Regions from separate parts of the Clostridium sp. SHJSY1 genome, predicted to be linked through region 4. Evidence: riboswitches for the same ligand, from Rfam matches in the RefSeq annotation. Region 4 holds a riboswitch; each other region holds the start of a gene.

Region 1 (4,112 bases), on a different contig from region 4:
GTAGTTGTGATAATTGTGCAAGCAAAGATCAATGTGCTTCAAAAGGAGTTACATCATGTGAAACTTCAATAAAGGTTTTACCTAAGTATGGAAATGTAAAAAATATAATTGGAGTAATTAGTGGTAAAGGTGGAGTTGGAAAATCTACTATAACAGGGGTTATGGCCACTATTTTAAGAAAAAAAGGATATAAAGTTGGAGTTTTAGATGCTGATATTACTGGGCCATCTATGCCTAGATTCTTTGGGATTAATAATCAAAGAGCAAAGATAACACCTATAGATGAAAATACAGTGAAATTTTTACCTGTAGAGACTTCTAGTGGGGTTAGGGTTATGTCTATGAACTTAATTACACCAGTAGAAGACCAACCAGTTATATGGAGAGGACCAGTAATCACTGGAGTTTTGAATCAAATGTACATAGATACAGAATGGGGAGATTTAGATTATCTATTAATTGATATGCCTCCAGGAACAGGAGACATTGCATTAACTGTAATGCAAGATTTTCCTATAAAAGAATTGGTTATAGTATCTACACCACAAGATATGGTTTCTATGATAGTCAAGAAAGTTGTTATAATGGCAGAAAAAATAGGAGTAAAAGTAAAAGGTGTAGTAGAAAATATGGCTTATATAGTATGTGATGGGTGTGAAAAAAAGTTGCGTGTGTTTAGTAAGAAATCTGCAGAAGAGCATGCGGAGTATTTAGGGTTATCTTTAATAGGTGAATTACCTATAGATTTGGAGTTCACTGAAGCTTTAGAACAAGGAAAAGCAGAAGAATATGTATCAGACAATCCTTTGTATTCATTAATTTTTGAAGGATTATATTAATAATTTTCTTTTCTTTGGGGATAATAGTTTATGAAAATATCCTAAAAGAAAGGGGAATTAATTATGATAGCAAAAGTAGATCAAGATACTTGTGTTGGATGTGGATTATGTCCATCTGTATGTGAAGAAGTATTTGAATTAGGGGATGACGGTAAGGCTCATGCAATTGTAGATGAAGTACCATCAGGTTGTGAGGATGCAGCTAAAGAAGCAGAGTCTAGTTGCCCAGTTGATGCAATAGAATGTGAATAGTTAAAATAAAAGGATCTCCATTGAGGAGGTCCTTTTATTTTAAGCTTTAGCTTGCTTTAATAATGTTGCAAATGGAAGGAAAGCAATCAATGCAATGCATATAACTGCATCAGCTGTTACCATTGGAGCATTTACAACCAAGGAATATATCCATGGATGCATTCCAGCCGATAAAGCATCAGAAGAGAAGAATACTACTCCTGAAATAAAGTGACAAATAAATTTAGCTACAAAAGCTATTGCTGTCCCTAATATGGGTTTACTTCTAAAGTATCCAGCAAGACCTATAGCTAAGGATGGTAGTGGATAATCAAATAAAATTTGGACAGGATGGACAAAATAAGGATCAAGGAATAAATTCAAAAGTCCATATAAAAAACCTGTTAACATTCCTATTTCAGGGCCGTAAATGAAGGCAATTAATAAAATAGGAACCATTCCTCCAAGTGTAACACTTCCACCAGCAGGAAAGTGGTATATTCTAAAAACTTGTAAAACACATGCAAGAGCTAAAGCTATTCCAATACGACTCATAATTTTAGCATTAAGCTCTATTTTTTTAAACCTAATTAAAGCAACAATAATTATAGCTAATCCAAATAATCCAATAAATAAGCTTGGATTACTTATTAAAGTTTGGAACTTTGCAGAAAAGCCAGTAAAGTAATTAGTTAGCCTATCTGACCAATCATTTAAAAAATTCATAAAAAAACCTCCTAGTAATCCTGCTAGAAGTCCTAAAGCTTTAATAATATTAATTATAATTGCTTTCCTACGCTGGAATTAACCAGATCAGGTACAAGGGTTAATGATGCACATCTCTCAGCCTTTAGGCACCCCTAGCAGATAAATTTAATTCTGCTTTTATTCTATGCCTTGTATTAAAAAAAGTCAATTAACTTATTAACAACCATACTCGACGAATTTTGGGGATTTGGACTACATATTGTATTTACTGTTGATACACAAATGGTATCACCTATATTTGAATTAGGCACTTGGTTTAATGGAATAGATGCAATACTTCCATCATCAAGGGCAACATAGGCTTCCATATTATTTTTATCTATTATTGTTACTTTCATTTATAAGTACCTCCTATATATTAGGATGCCTTAAAAGAAAAAAGATATACCTAAGTATATCTAGTAAATATCATTATAAATAATTTTAAACACCTCTAAGGATTCTTCAATTTTAGGCTTTAATAATTTTTTTTTGTTTTCAAAGTTTTTTATTCCTTCTTCAGTTAACCTATATATTTTTTGAAATTTCTTCTTTGGGTCATTCCATTCACCAACAATATCTCCTTGTTTTTCAAGTTTTTTTAAAATAGGGTATATCCCTCCTGTGCTAGGAATCCATAATCCATTAGTTCTTTCACCTATTTTGTGAGAAATATCATTTCCGTTTGATGGATTTAAACTTAAAATATAAAGAATATAAATAGGAAGCAACCCCTTAGTAAACACCTGACCTACGGCTTCGTTCTCTTTTCTTATTTTTTTTAAGTCAGAAAGTTTTTGCTTATATTCTTCATATAATCGTTTTTCTTCAGCCTTAAGGTCTTTCTCGTTCATATATAAATTAAAGTTCCTCTATAATGAAGCCAAGTAATCCAGGTCCAGTATGAACTCCTAAAGCAGGTCCTACTGTGGCGATAGAAATTTTATTAACATTAGTGTGGTCTTTTAAAGAATTAAGAAGTCCTTGACTTTCTTCAATAGCGTTTCCTTCGATAATCCAGATGTTGCATTTATTTTTATCTAGGTAGCTTTCAATAATTTCTTTCAATTTGTTTATAGATTGTTTACGACCTCTAGCTTTAGCAAAGGTTTGATAAACACCATCATCACCTACAAAAACTATTGGCTTAAGATTTAAAAGTTCTCCAATTGTTCCAGCAACTTTACCTATTCTACCTCCCCTTTTAAGATATTCAAGAGTAGCTAGTGTAAAGTAAGTATGTACTTTTTCTCTAATGCATGGAAGCATAGAGATTATTTCTTCAAAAGTTTTTCCTTCTTTAATTAAACTTGAAACAGATAAGGCTATAGAACCTTCAGCCATACATAATGTTTTTGTATCATAAACGTAACTTGTAAGCTTTGGGTGGTCTTCTAAAGCTAATCTTACAGAGTTAATTGTGCCAGAAAGAGCACTTGATATATGTATAGCGATAACATGAGTGTATCCTTCTTCTTCAAGAGTAGTTAATATATTTTCAATTTTTTCCCTACTAGGTAAAGAAGTTGTAGGAATTTCTTTTTCTAAATTATTGTATAGTTCATGTGGAGTTATAGTTACTCCATCTTCATATTCATTATCAGAATAAATAATTCTAAAAGGTAGAGAATAAATATTATGTTCTTTTAATAAACTTGGTGATAGATCAGAACCGCTATCGGTTATTATTGCTATCTTTTGCATATTTGTACCTCCAAAATATATTTAATTAACATTATCAATAGTGATAATGTTAACTATATCAGAAGCGATAATGTTAGGCAATAAAAAAAATAGACTAACTTAACTAATTCAAATGAATGAGTTTGTTAGTCTAAATGAAATTAAACTAATTGATACTACATTATTTGGAGGAAGACCCTATAGATAAATTACTTTTATTATCAATAATATGCCATATAGTTTTTCCAGGAGAGAGGGGAACCTTGCTTCCTGATTTATCATACAATACAGTTCTTGAGTCATCAGAAGTTTTTTCCCAGGTTACATCTATAACTTTACCTTGAGATAGAATATGTCCTTCTCCTTTGCCTATAAGGTCTATATTTAAATGCAGATTGTCATTGCTTAAATTTATATTTGTTTTTTGTATTACTATATTTGAAAAAGTTAATGGAGTATTATTTAATACGTCTATAGATTCTTTGCCATCCATTGACTTTGTATATAAACCATCCTTATAAGTATAAGAAGTAGTGTAATTCTTGTTAATGGTAATACTTAAATTATTAGCATCTGTAAAAGATGATTTTTTATAATAGTCATTATCAAAAC
Region 2 (4,112 bases), on a different contig from region 4:
ATTTAAAGGATAAACCTTTTCTGTTGTAATTTCAATTGTTTGAGAATCAATAACCTTTATTCCTTCAATAGAATTTGATGTTCCATTTTTATAAGCATCAGCACCTTTTATAGATGCCTGAGAAATATCTATAAATCCTGAATAAGAAGGATCATCTAAAAGTGTTAGTGTAAAAGCTACATCTTCAGCAGTTAGTGGTGAACCATCACTAAATTTCAAATTATTTTTTAAATGATAAGTATATACTAAATTATCTGTTGATATATCCCAGCTTTCAGCCAAATCTGCAACTGGATTTCCTTTTTCATCAAGAGTTACCAAGGATGCAAACATAGGATCAATAGCATTACCATCCCATCCATTTTCATAAAAATATGGTATAAATACTCCTCCTGGTTCAGATATAGTTGAAATAAAAGTATCATCACGCTCTTTTACTGGATTTTTACTCAAATCTGTCGCAGTAAAATATTCATCCATAACACTTGCTACTTTATTTGGTTCTTTTGATTCTGAAGAGTTTTTACTACCACTTCCACATCCTGATAAGAAAAGTGTTGCTCCAATAAATAGCGTAGTAATTTTTATAAATTTCTGTTTCATTAATTAGCCTCCTTTATTTCTGTGTATTCATATATGTTTTATAAGTTGTTGTTATTATACATCGCTACTTTTCCATTGTCAACCATATAACCCAACTAATTGAAACGAAAAATTTTACTATTATTCAAATTTTCTAATTTCAAATAAAAAATAAACATCAACTAATCTTTTACACTAATTGATGCTTATTTTTATAATAATCTTAATTTTTTTCTTCTTTTACTTTAGCTCTTTCTAATATTATCTTTTCATCTAATTTATATATATAATCAATTATTTTGACTTTTAAAGTTCCTATCCCTTCATTATCTTTATCTATACTTTCATATGCTATTTCTCCAGCAATCCCCATTGAAACAATTCCTGATAAGGTTGCAATAAGTTTATTTTCTACTGCTCCTAAATAGGAGCCAATTAAAGATGTACACATACATCCTGTTCCAGTAATCTTAGACATTATTCTATTTCCATTGTAGACACTATACAATATGTATCCATCAGTAATAATATCAACAGCACCTGTAATAGAAACTACTGCATTTAACCTTTTTGCAAAATCTTTTGCAATATCCTTTGCATTTATAAATTCATCAGTATTTACGTCAATTATATCTCCTGAGTCTACTCCCTTAGTTTTTGTATTTATTCCATATAGTGTTTTTATCTCTGATAAATTTCCTCTAATAACTGATATCTTTACCTCTTCTATTATTCTTTTAGCTACATTTGTTCTATAAAGTGTCGCTCCAACACCAACAGGATCTAAAACAACTGGAATATTTAATGTATTGGCCTTTTTTCCTCCTTGTATCATAGATTCTATAGTTATACTATTTAAGGTTCCAATATTTATAACAAAAGCAGAAGCAAGTATTACCATATCACAAACTTCATTAATATCATCTGTCATAACTGGTGACCCACCTATAGCTAAAGTTATATTTGCACAATCATTAGCAGTTACATAGTTTGTTATATGATGCACTAAAGGATTTTTTTTTCTTACACTTTTTAAAGCTTCTAATATTTTTTTATTAATTTCCATTAATCATACCTGCTTTCTTATATAATGAATAGAAATGGTTTGTTGGCCCTACGCCCTTTCCTATATCTAATGAATGTTTTATAGCAATATTAATATACTCTTTAGCCTTTTCTATTGATTCTTTTACACTATAACCCAAAGCTAAATTTGCTGCAATTGCAGAGGATATAGTACATCCTGTTCCATGAGTATTCTTTGTAGGTATTCTCTTTGAATAGAAATGTGTGATTTCCACTCCATCATATAAAATATCTATGGCTTCTCCTTCAAGATGTCCACCTTTCATAAATACATTTTTACAACCTAACTTATACATTTCTTTTGCAGCAATTTCCATATCGTTGATAGTTTCTATCTTTTCAACTTTCCCATTTACTTCTGTTAATATTTCTTCAGCTTCTGGTAAATTAGGAGTAATTATTGTTGCTAATGGAATTAGCTTATTTATTAGCTCTGTTTTTGACTCTGGTTTTAATAATAAATATCCACTTTTTGATATCATTACAGGATCTAGAACTATATTTTGAGGTTTATACTTTTGTAATCTATCACTTATTGTACCAATTGTAGATATCTTAGAAACCATACCTATTTTCACCGCATCTACTGTAATATCTGTAAATATAGCATCTATTTGAGCTTTTATTATATTCTCATCAATATCTTGTACAGCAAAAACACCTTGAGTATTTTGTGCAGTAATAGCAGTTATAACACTCATCCCATATACCCCATTTGCACTAAAACTTTTTAAATCTGCCTGAATACCAGCTCCTCCTGAGCTATCTGAACCTGCAATAGTTAATACTTTCTTCATCCTTTTACCTCCTAAAATATAAAAAACACAAACCCATAGGATTTGTGTTCAAAATATCACATTATGCAAATAGAAATAAACAACTTCCTACGCTGGCATTACCCAGTTCAGGTCTTTAGGGTCAAAAAATTATGGTTCTTAATCTCAGCTGGCCAATCCAGCCCCCCTGTGTTATATATTTAATTTTATTCTTATCATAGCATATGGTTTTATTCTATTCAAGTTTACACTTATTTAATCTAAAACATCACTTATTTGTGATACCACTCTTAAATTCATAATAAAAGGTTTTGTATAAACTTAATAAAAAAATTTAATTCCAAGAAATAAGTTTTTTACCCTATAACTTCCTTTGCCATATTAATCATATCATCTTGGCTTAATTCAGTATAATCCATATTCAAGATACAATAAGATATTCCAGATTCATACCACTTAACTGCTTGATTTTGACTAACTTTTATTTCATCACTTGTACTTCCATATCCGATTTGAAGAAGTCCTTTATTTTGTAACTCTTTTTCTTCATCTGTTGGTTCATATCCTTCTGGAACTAACTTGTATTCATTACTTGTATATTCAATCTTTATTCCACTATATTCTACTGAAACAGTCTTTTTTAATGTGTCTTCAGTGAAATATTTCTGATCTATTTTTTTAGCAGACATAGTCAAACTCTGACCTTTTTTAGAACCTTCTTTATTATAATCAAAATCTGCACTCTTATATTTCTCAACTGCAGATCTTTTATCATCACGAATTTCTTCGTTTGAATAGTTAAATGTATCAAATTTAAATCCATTATTAAAGGATTCAACATATTTAGGTGTAAAGCCAACACTCTCTTTTACCTCATCTTTACTTGGAAAATTATTAACTTCAGTTAGGCGAGATGATGAACTAAGGATTTCAAAGTGATTAGTTGCTGCAACACATGTTGCGGTTGTTGCAACAATCAGCATTCCTGCAATTATAACTGTCTTTGGCTTTAATAATTTATGTTTCATAGTAAAAACTCCTTTATTATCTTTTTCTTTTAATATTTCATTTTTAATTTTGAAAAACATATTTTCAGGTACTGAAGAATTATCTGATTTATCAATTAAGCATTCTTTAATTTTTTCATCTATATTTTCATTAAAACTTTTATTCATTAAGTCTCACCCTCTTTAAATTTCTATGATTATATTCATACTCACATTTAATTAAACTTCCTTTTAACTTTTTCCTTGCACTATGAAGCCTTGATTTTACCGTACCTTCAAAGCAACCCATAATTTTTGCAATTTCTTTAACTGTAAGACCATTAAAATAATATAGAACAATTACTGTTTTCTGTTTTAAATCAAGCGTTTCAATTTCTTCATAAAGATTATTTTTTTGTTCTTTTCTTAAATATTGCTCTATAGAAATATCAATACTTTTTTCATCTGCCTTTTCAAATATATTGTCAACTGGCAGGCATTTCTTATCTTTTTTTGCATATCTCCATGCAATTCGCGTAAGCATTTTAAAAAACCATGATTTAAAAAGTTCAGGATTTTTAAGACTTTTTACATTGTTATAACAGCTTATAAATGCTTCTTGTACAATATCTTCACTTGTATGCTTATTACCTGTAATAAGATATGCATATTTGAATGATTC
Region 3 (4,112 bases), on a different contig from region 4:
ATAATAAAATTCGTGTTTTAGAGAAAAATAAGACTGAGCTTATAAAAAATGTTCCAAAAAGAAAAGAAGAAACAAACGGATATATAACAGTAAAAGGTGAAAAACATATTCAAGATAAATTTAGAAATATGTTAGTACAAGCTAAAGAAAGAGTTTATTTAGATATGTGTGCAGAAAGACTTGATGAAGTAAGATCAGAATTAATTGATCTTATAAGTAGAGAAATTAAAATAGTTGCAATTACAGATTCTACATTTACCTTGGATGGGGCTATAATATATCATGATGAGAAAGATAAATCTCAAGTTAGACTTATAGTTGACTCGAAATATGTTTTAACTGGTGAAATTGGGGATGAACTAAATTCAACCTGTTTATATTCAAGTAATAACAATTTAGTTAAAGTATTTAAAGATGCTTTAATTAATGAGATGAAGTTAATTGAAATGATGAAAGGATGAAGATTTAATGAGTAAAAAGCCATTTGTTACAAAAGAGCAATTAGAAGAGATTATAAAAGAATTTCCAACACCATTTCATCTATATGATGAAAAAGGAATTAGAGAAAATGCAAGAAAACTAAATGAAGCTTTTTCATGGAATAAAGGATTTAAAGAATATTTTGCAGTAAAGGCAACACCTAATCCATATATTCTTAAAATTTTAAAAGAAGAAGGCTGTGGAATGGATTGCTCTTCTTTAACTGAACTTATTATGTCTGAAAAGTGTGGATTTGTTGGGGATGATATTATGTTTTCATCAAATAATACTCCAGCTGAAGAATTTCAATATGCACGTAAGTTAAATTCTACTATTAATTTAGATGATATAACTCATATTGACTTTTTAAGAGAAGTTGCTGGAATTCCTAAAACAATTTCATTTAGATATAATCCAGGTGGAAAGTTTGCTCTTGGAACTACTATAATGGATGATCCAGGTGATGCAAAATATGGATTAACAAGAGCACAAATGACAGAAGCATTCTTAAAATTGAAAGAATTAGGGGTTGAAGAATTTGGAATGCATTCGTTTTTAGCAAGTAATACAGTTACAAACGATTATTATCCAGAACTTGCTAAGATTTTATTTAAGGTAGCAGTGGAATTAAAAGAAGAAACAGGTGTGCATATTGGATTTATAAATCTTTCAGGAGGAGTAGGAATTCCATATACACCAGATAAAGAACCTAATGATATTATGGCTATAGGTGAAGGTGTAAGGAAAGCTTATGAAGAGATATTAATACCAGCAGGAATGGGAGATGTGGCTATATATACAGAACTTGGACGTTTCATGCTTGGACCTTATGGACACCTTGTAACAACTGCAGTTCATGAAAAGCATATATATAAAGAATATATTGGGGTAGATGCATGTGCTGTTAACTTAATGAGGCCTGCAATGTATGGAGCATATCATCATATAACTGTAATGGGTAAAGAAAATGAAACTTGTGATCATGTTTATGATGTAGTAGGATCTTTATGTGAAAATAATGATAAATTTGCAGTAGATCGTAGTCTTCCAAAGATAGATAAAGGAGATATACTAGTAATTCATGATACTGGTGCTCATGGATTTGCAATGGGATATAACTATAATGGGAAATTGAAATCTGCTGAAATTTTACTTCAAGAAGATGGCTCTACTAAACAAATAAGAAGAGCAGAAACTATAGAGGATTATTTTGCTACTTTAGATTTTTAAAATTGACAAAAATTACTTGAAGTTGTAATATGAATATTAGAAAATATAATATAAAGGCTAGGGGTGCTGACTTTGAGTTGGCTGAGAGATATTCTGTTAGAATTGACACCCTTTAACCTGATGTGGTTAGTACCACCGTAGGGAAGCAGGGAATACTGTGTATTCATTTATGAAATTTGATTTTAAGACTTGCCTATGGGTAAGTCTTTTTTATATGGAAAAAATTAATAGGAGGTGTGATTTTAATGAAGGTAAATGGAAAAGAATTTGAGTTAAAGGTAGAAAAAACACTAGATAAGTTTTTAGATGAACTTACTATAAATAAAGATAAAGTAGTGATTGAACTTAATGGAGTTATTGTAACCAAAGAAGATTTTGCAAAAATAGTACTTAAAAATAGTAATGTTATGGAAGTAATAAGCTTTGTTGGAGGAGGCTAAATCATGAAGGTTTTAATAAATGAAAAAGAGAGAGAAGTTCAAGAAGTTTCAGCATATAAACTAAGGGATCAATATAAAAAAGGGGCTGATATTGTAATACTAAATGGATTTCCAATAAAAGAAGATAGAAATGTAAAAGATGGGGATAGACTTTCTTTTATTAAAAAAGGTGAAATACCAAATAAAGAAGAACTTGAAGCATTAATGGTTAGTCGACATACACCAAAGGTACATGAAAAATTAAAAAAAGGAAAAGTTGCCATTGCAGGTGCTGGAGGGCTTGGGTCAAATGTGGCTATATCCTTAGCTAGAATTGGAGTTGGACATATAAAGATTATAGACTTTGATGTGGTTGAACCTAGTAATCTAAATAGGCAGCAGTACTATATAAAGCATATAGGGATGAAAAAAGTTGAGGCATTAAAGGATATACTTACAGAGATTAATCCTTTTATAAAAGTAGAAGCTATAGATAAAAAAGTGGAAAAGGATAATATAGAAGATATTTTTAAAGGCTTTGATATAGTTGTAGAAGCTTTTGATAATGCTTCTTATAAAGCAATTATAGTTGGAGAAGTGTTAAAAAACTTTAAAGATACAAAAGTTGTATCAGCATCAGGAATGGCTGGATTTTACTCAAATAATATTATAACAACCAAAAAGATAGGGGACAGGTTATATATTTGTGGGGATAGAGTTCATGAAGCTGGAATTAATGAAGGGCTTATGGCTCCAAGAGTTGCAATTGTAGCAAATCATGAAGCTAATACAGTTCTTAGATTATTATTAAATGAAATAGAAATTTAAAATATTGGGGGATTTAAAATGGATAAATTTATATTAGGAAAACAGGAATTAAGTTCAAGACTATTAGTTGGTACAGGGAAGTATGGTAATAATAAAATACTTCCAGATGTAGTTAGAGAATCTGGTACAAATATAGTTACTATGGCTGTAAGAAGAGTAGATTTAGATAACAAGGAAGAAAACATAATAGAATATATACCTAAGGATATAATTCTACTTCCAAATACTTCAGGGGCTAGAAATGCAGAAGAAGCTATTAGAATAGCAAGGTTAGCTAAAGCTATGGGATGTGGAAATTGGGTAAAAATAGAAGTTATTTCTGATACTAAATATTTAATGCCAGATAATTTAGAGACTCTAAAGGCTACAGAAATATTAGCAAAGGAAGGATTTAATGTTTTACCATATATGACCCCAGACTTAATGATGGGAAAGAGAATGGCAGAAGCAGGTGCTATAGCAGTAATGCCACTTGGGGCACCAATAGGAAGTAATAGAGGAATAAGGACTAAAGAACTAATAGAGATTATGATAGATGAAATAGATGCTCCTATAATAGTTGATGCTGGTATAGGGAGACCTTCAGATGCAACTCTTGCTATGGAGATGGGAGCAGCTGCAGTTTTAATTAATACAGCACTTTCTTCAGCAAAGGATCCAGTGGCTATGGCTAGAGCTTTTAAAAAAGCTGTAGAAGCGGGGCGAGAAGCATACTTAGCTGGTCTTGGAGCTGAAAGTACAAAGGGCAATGCATCATCACCTTTAACAGGATTTTTAGGTTAAAGAGGTGAAAAGAATTGAGTGTATATGAATATATAAAAGAAAATACAAGTTTTGATTTCTATAATGCTTTGGAAAAAGTTACAGATGAAGATGTACTAAGAGCTATAAACAAGAAGAAACTTATGCCAGAAGATTTTTTAGTTTTAATTTCAAAAAGAGCAGAAAACTATTTAGAAGAAATAGCTAGGAAGGCTCATAATTTAACTGAACAGTACTTTGGGAAGACAGTACTATTGTATACTCCAATATATCTTGCAAATTATTGTGTAAATAAGTGTGCCTATTGTGGGTATAATCATGATAATGATATTCATAGGAAGAAGTTAACCTTAGAAGAAATTGAAGAAGAAGCTATTGCAGTAAGTAAAAGAG
Region 4 (4,112 bases):
CATCCCATGCTGACTCTGTGTTTGGATTATTAGTAAATACCTTCATAGCTAAAAGTTGAGCTTCTGGTGCAACTCCTTTTACAGCATTAAAGGAATTTGTCTCATTCTCATCACCATTTGCTGCTACAATTCCAGCAACATGCATACCATGTTGACTTCCATCATCAATTACATTATCATTTCCATCAGCATAATTATATCCATATGGCACTTTATCTGTAAAATGCTTACCATACCCAAGCTTGTCCATATCTGTTTTAGCTTTAGATTCATCTATTTTTATTTTGCTAGTATCTATCTTTTGCAAATCCTTGTGAGTATAGTCAATTCCAGTATCTATAATAGAAACTACCATTCCTTCACCTTTATATCCAAGGTCTTTCCAAACATCCGTTGCTCCAGTTATTTTCTTTGCAAATTCCATATCTGGTTTAAATGATTTTACTTCTGTAACAGACTTCACTCCCTCTACAGCTCTTAACTTATCTATATATTTTCTCTTAGTATTTATAGAAAAACCATTAACTAAATATCCGAAACTTCTTTTTACAGTTGTTCCTGTTATAGCTTCAACCTTAACAATCACATCATTTTGAGATGATTTAATTTCTTCTTCTTTTACCTTTATTGAGTCATTATATTCTGCACTATTATCTTTTATTGCAGGTGTATCTTCTAATTGAACTATAACTCTAATCTCTTCTTCTAAATTAGAACTTGACCCATTTTCATTAACCACCTTTTCTGTTAAGGAATTTCCTTTAATATATTTTGTTTGATTTAAAATTTTTGCCTCTACTTCACTCTTTAAAACTTGTTTCAACTCATCAGTAGACACATCTTTTCCCAAAGCTGACAATGTACTACTATTTAATGCTATTGTAGTAGTTAATGCTAAAGTAGTAATAAGCGAAATAAACTTCTTACTCTTCATGTTAATCCCCCTTTTTATTCCCTAGTTGTATTTTTTTTGATTTTGTTGTTTATTTTACAACTAACTTTTATCCTTGTAAATATATTTTTAACTTTTTCTGGAAAAAAATTTTTTTTCAAGTTTAAACCGAATATTTTATCAAATTACTTAAAAACTCTTGACAATTTTTACATTATTACAAAAAATAGATGGATTGATTTAAAATTTACATTAAATCAATCCATCTATTATTTTTCTATTTAATCTCTAAGGATATTTAAATCTTCCCCATTTAAAATCTTTTTCATTGTTCTCATTGAACACATTTTTCCACACATTGTACATGACTCTTCATCATGTGGCTTTGATTCAGCCCTGTATCTTCTTGCCTTTTCACCATCAATAGCTAAATTAAACATAGCTTCCCAATCTAAATCAGCCCGTGCTTTACTCATTGCATTATCCCAATTTCTTGCCCCTTTAATTCCTTTTGCTATATCCGCTGCGTGAGCTGCAATCTTTGATGCTACAATCCCTTCTTTCATGTCTTTTAGATCTGGTAATCTTAAATGTTCTGCTGGTGTAACATAACATAAGAAGTCTGCTCCATAAGTAGCTGCTATAGCTCCTCCTATTGCGGATGTTATATGATCATACCCTGGAGCAACATCTGTAACTAAAGGTCCTAAAACATAGAAAGGTGCTCCATGACATAATTTCTTTTCTAATAACATATTTGCTTGTATTTCATTCAGTGCCATATGCCCTGGTCCTTCAATTATAATTTGCACATTTTTTTCCCAAGCTCTTTTTGTAAGTTCTCCAAGAGTTATAAGTTCCTTTATTTGATTAGCATCAGTTGAATCATTAATTGATCCTGGCCTTAATGCATCCCCTAAAGATATTGTCATGTCATATTTAGCACATATATCTAAAAGTTTATCAAAATGTTGATAAAATGGATTTTCTTTATTATTTAGCTCCATCCAGGCAAACAATAATGATCCACCTCTTGAAACTACACTAGTCAATCTCTTATTTCTTTTCACTGTTTCAACAGCTTCTCTATTAATCCCTGCATGTATTGTTATAAAATCTACTCCATCTTGTCCATGTTTGTCTACTACTTCTAAAAATTCTTCAGCAGTTATATCTTTTAACTCTTTATCATAAAAACCTACAGCATCATATATTGGTACAGTCCCAAGCATTGCAGTAGACATTTCAACTATTTTTCTTCTCATTCCTTCTGTTTTACCATAGTTAGACAAATCCATTATGGCTTCTGCTTTCATTTCAAGAGCAACTCTTACTTTTTCTAACTCCTTATCACATTCAGGACAATCTTTTGATATACCAAGATTAACATTAATTTTAGTTTTAAGTCCTTGTCCCACTCCTTCTGGGCTAAGAGTTTTATGATTTTTATTTGCAGGAATTGCTACCTTTCCCTCTGCCACTAAAGATCTTAATTCTTCTACATTCATATTTTCCTTTTCTGCTACTATTTTCATTTCTCTTGTAATGATTCCCTTTTTTGCTGCATCCATTTGAGTTGTATAATTCATTAATAAACCCTCCTTGTTTTTTTGCTATAAAAAAAAGCTTGCCAAAGCAAGCTAAAATCACTACATAATTATATATGTTAATATAGTAAAGTTAATATTGCTTCCCTCCGATGGCATTATCCATATCAGGTTACAAGGGTTAGGATTTTACTCCCTCTCAGCCAAATTGGCACCCCTAGCAAGTTTTTTTCTATTTTATTCTGATTATACTATTATTTACTTTTTATTTCAAGAAATTATAAATATGAATCAAAAAGAATTTACTCCATAACACACTTCTATCTTTTATCACTGTTATAGAAAATTCAACCATACTATGATATTCTGAAATTATATAGATAGGAGGTATTGAACTTGAAAAGTATATATATGATAATTGCAGATGATATAAATGAATCAATACAAAAAGGCGAATTAAAACCTGGATCAAAAATACCCTCTATTAGAAATTTAACCACAAAATATAATTGCTCAAAAAATTCAGTTATAAAGGCTTATGAAACCTTAAAAAATAATCACATTATTTATTCCTCACCTAAAAGTGGTTTTTTTGTGGCAGAAACATTAAGTAGAAATAATGTTGAATGTGATACAATAAATTTTTATAGTGGTAATACTATTATAGGTAATATGAATACTGAAGACTTAAAGCACTGTTTAAAATGGGCTGGAGATATTTATAGCAATTATTCTTTAGAAAGTGGTATTTATGGCATTGACTCATTAAGAGATAGACTTGTTACTCATCTTTCTAACTCTCAAATATTTACTTCTAGAGATAATATTTTTATTAATATGGGCATTTGTCAAACTTTAAGTGCATTAAATATGTTAGAGCTTCCAAATAGAAAAACAACTATTTTAATAGAACAACCTACTTATGCAATGTATATTGAAGGACTAAAAAATAGTAATGTTCCTGTAATTGGTATAGAAAGAAATGAAAATGGAATTGACCTTAAAGAACTTGAAAGAATATTCAAGGAAGAGAGTATTAAGTTTTTTTATGTCATTCCAAGGCATCATAATCCTTTAGGAACTACTTTAAATAAAAGTCAAAGAAAAACTATAGCTAAACTTGCTAAAAAATATGATGTATATATAGTAGAAGATGACTATTTTTCATGTATAGATGAAGATAGAAACTATGATCCTATATTTTCGTATTCTGATCATGAACACGTATTTTACATAAGTAGTTTTTCTAAAATTATGCCTTGGATGAGAATAGGTTTTATAGTCTCTCCTACAAATTTAATTAAATCCTTAAAAAAATGTATGTATAAAATTCATTTTTTCTCTTACCCTACACCTTCCTTATTGTCACAAGCCACTTTGGAAATTTACCTTCAAAGCAAGCTACTTTATAAGCACACTTCATTGGTAACTGCCGATCTAAAGAGCAAATATGATATTTTAAATGAAAGTTTAAAATCTTTAGAATATCTTGATGTAAAAGTAATAAAAAGTCATTCTGGGTTTTACTGTTACCTAGAACTTCCAGAATGGGTTAACGAAGATATTTTAGTAAAAGAACTTGAAAAATCTAAAGTTATTGTTGGACATGGTAAAAGATTTTATTTTTATGATAAATTTTATAAAAAAGGAATTAGACTTAGTATTGCTAGTGT

What was found. Region 4 has a riboswitch for thiamine pyrophosphate ahead of thiC (phosphomethylpyrimidine synthase ThiC). Riboswitches for the same ligand answer to the same signal wherever they lie in the genome.
Region 1: another riboswitch for thiamine pyrophosphate. It lies ahead of thiT (energy-coupled thiamine transporter ThiT); the one in region 4 lies ahead of thiC (phosphomethylpyrimidine synthase ThiC).
Region 2: another riboswitch for thiamine pyrophosphate. It lies ahead of thiD (bifunctional hydroxymethylpyrimidine kinase/phosphomethylpyrimidine kinase); the one in region 4 lies ahead of thiC (phosphomethylpyrimidine synthase ThiC).
Region 3: another riboswitch for thiamine pyrophosphate. It lies ahead of thiS (sulfur carrier protein ThiS); the one in region 4 lies ahead of thiC (phosphomethylpyrimidine synthase ThiC).

What each region holds. Positions count from the first base shown of each region.
Region 1 covers NZ_JANDMF010000009.1:33,737-37,848, reverse strand. The annotation lists gene NNC19_RS06585 (Mrp/NBP35 family ATP-binding protein) at 1-839, shown strand, start outside; gene NNC19_RS06580 (ferredoxin) at 903-1,091, shown strand; gene thiT (energy-coupled thiamine transporter ThiT) at 1,131-1,796, opposite strand; TPP riboswitch at 1,844-1,942, opposite strand; gene NNC19_RS06570 (hypothetical protein) at 1,973-2,176, opposite strand; gene NNC19_RS06565 (PadR family transcriptional regulator) at 2,237-2,671, opposite strand; gene NNC19_RS06560 (DegV family protein) at 2,679-3,521, opposite strand; gene NNC19_RS06555 (DUF3048 domain-containing protein) at 3,682-4,112, opposite strand, start outside.
Region 2 covers NZ_JANDMF010000056.1:15,795-19,906, forward strand. The annotation lists gene NNC19_RS19960 (ABC transporter substrate-binding protein) at 1-603, opposite strand, end outside; gene thiM (hydroxyethylthiazole kinase) at 806-1,648, opposite strand; gene thiD (bifunctional hydroxymethylpyrimidine kinase/phosphomethylpyrimidine kinase) at 1,638-2,465, opposite strand; TPP riboswitch at 2,532-2,643, opposite strand; gene NNC19_RS19975 (hypothetical protein) at 2,801-3,619, opposite strand; gene NNC19_RS19980 (RNA polymerase sigma factor) at 3,612-4,112, opposite strand, start outside.
Region 3 covers NZ_JANDMF010000002.1:252,814-256,925, reverse strand. The annotation lists gene NNC19_RS02405 (helix-turn-helix domain-containing protein) at 1-461, shown strand, start outside; gene NNC19_RS02400 (diaminopimelate decarboxylase) at 469-1,710, shown strand; TPP riboswitch at 1,760-1,871, shown strand; gene thiS (sulfur carrier protein ThiS) at 1,956-2,150, shown strand; gene thiF (sulfur carrier protein ThiS adenylyltransferase ThiF) at 2,154-2,957, shown strand; gene NNC19_RS02385 (thiazole synthase) at 2,976-3,740, shown strand; gene thiH (2-iminoacetate synthase ThiH) at 3,755-4,112, shown strand, end outside.
Region 4 covers NZ_JANDMF010000071.1:11,615-15,726, reverse strand. The annotation lists gene NNC19_RS21800 (S8 family serine peptidase) at 1-934, opposite strand, end outside; gene thiC (phosphomethylpyrimidine synthase ThiC) at 1,174-2,481, opposite strand; TPP riboswitch at 2,567-2,668, opposite strand; gene NNC19_RS21790 (PLP-dependent aminotransferase family protein) at 2,836-4,112, shown strand, end outside.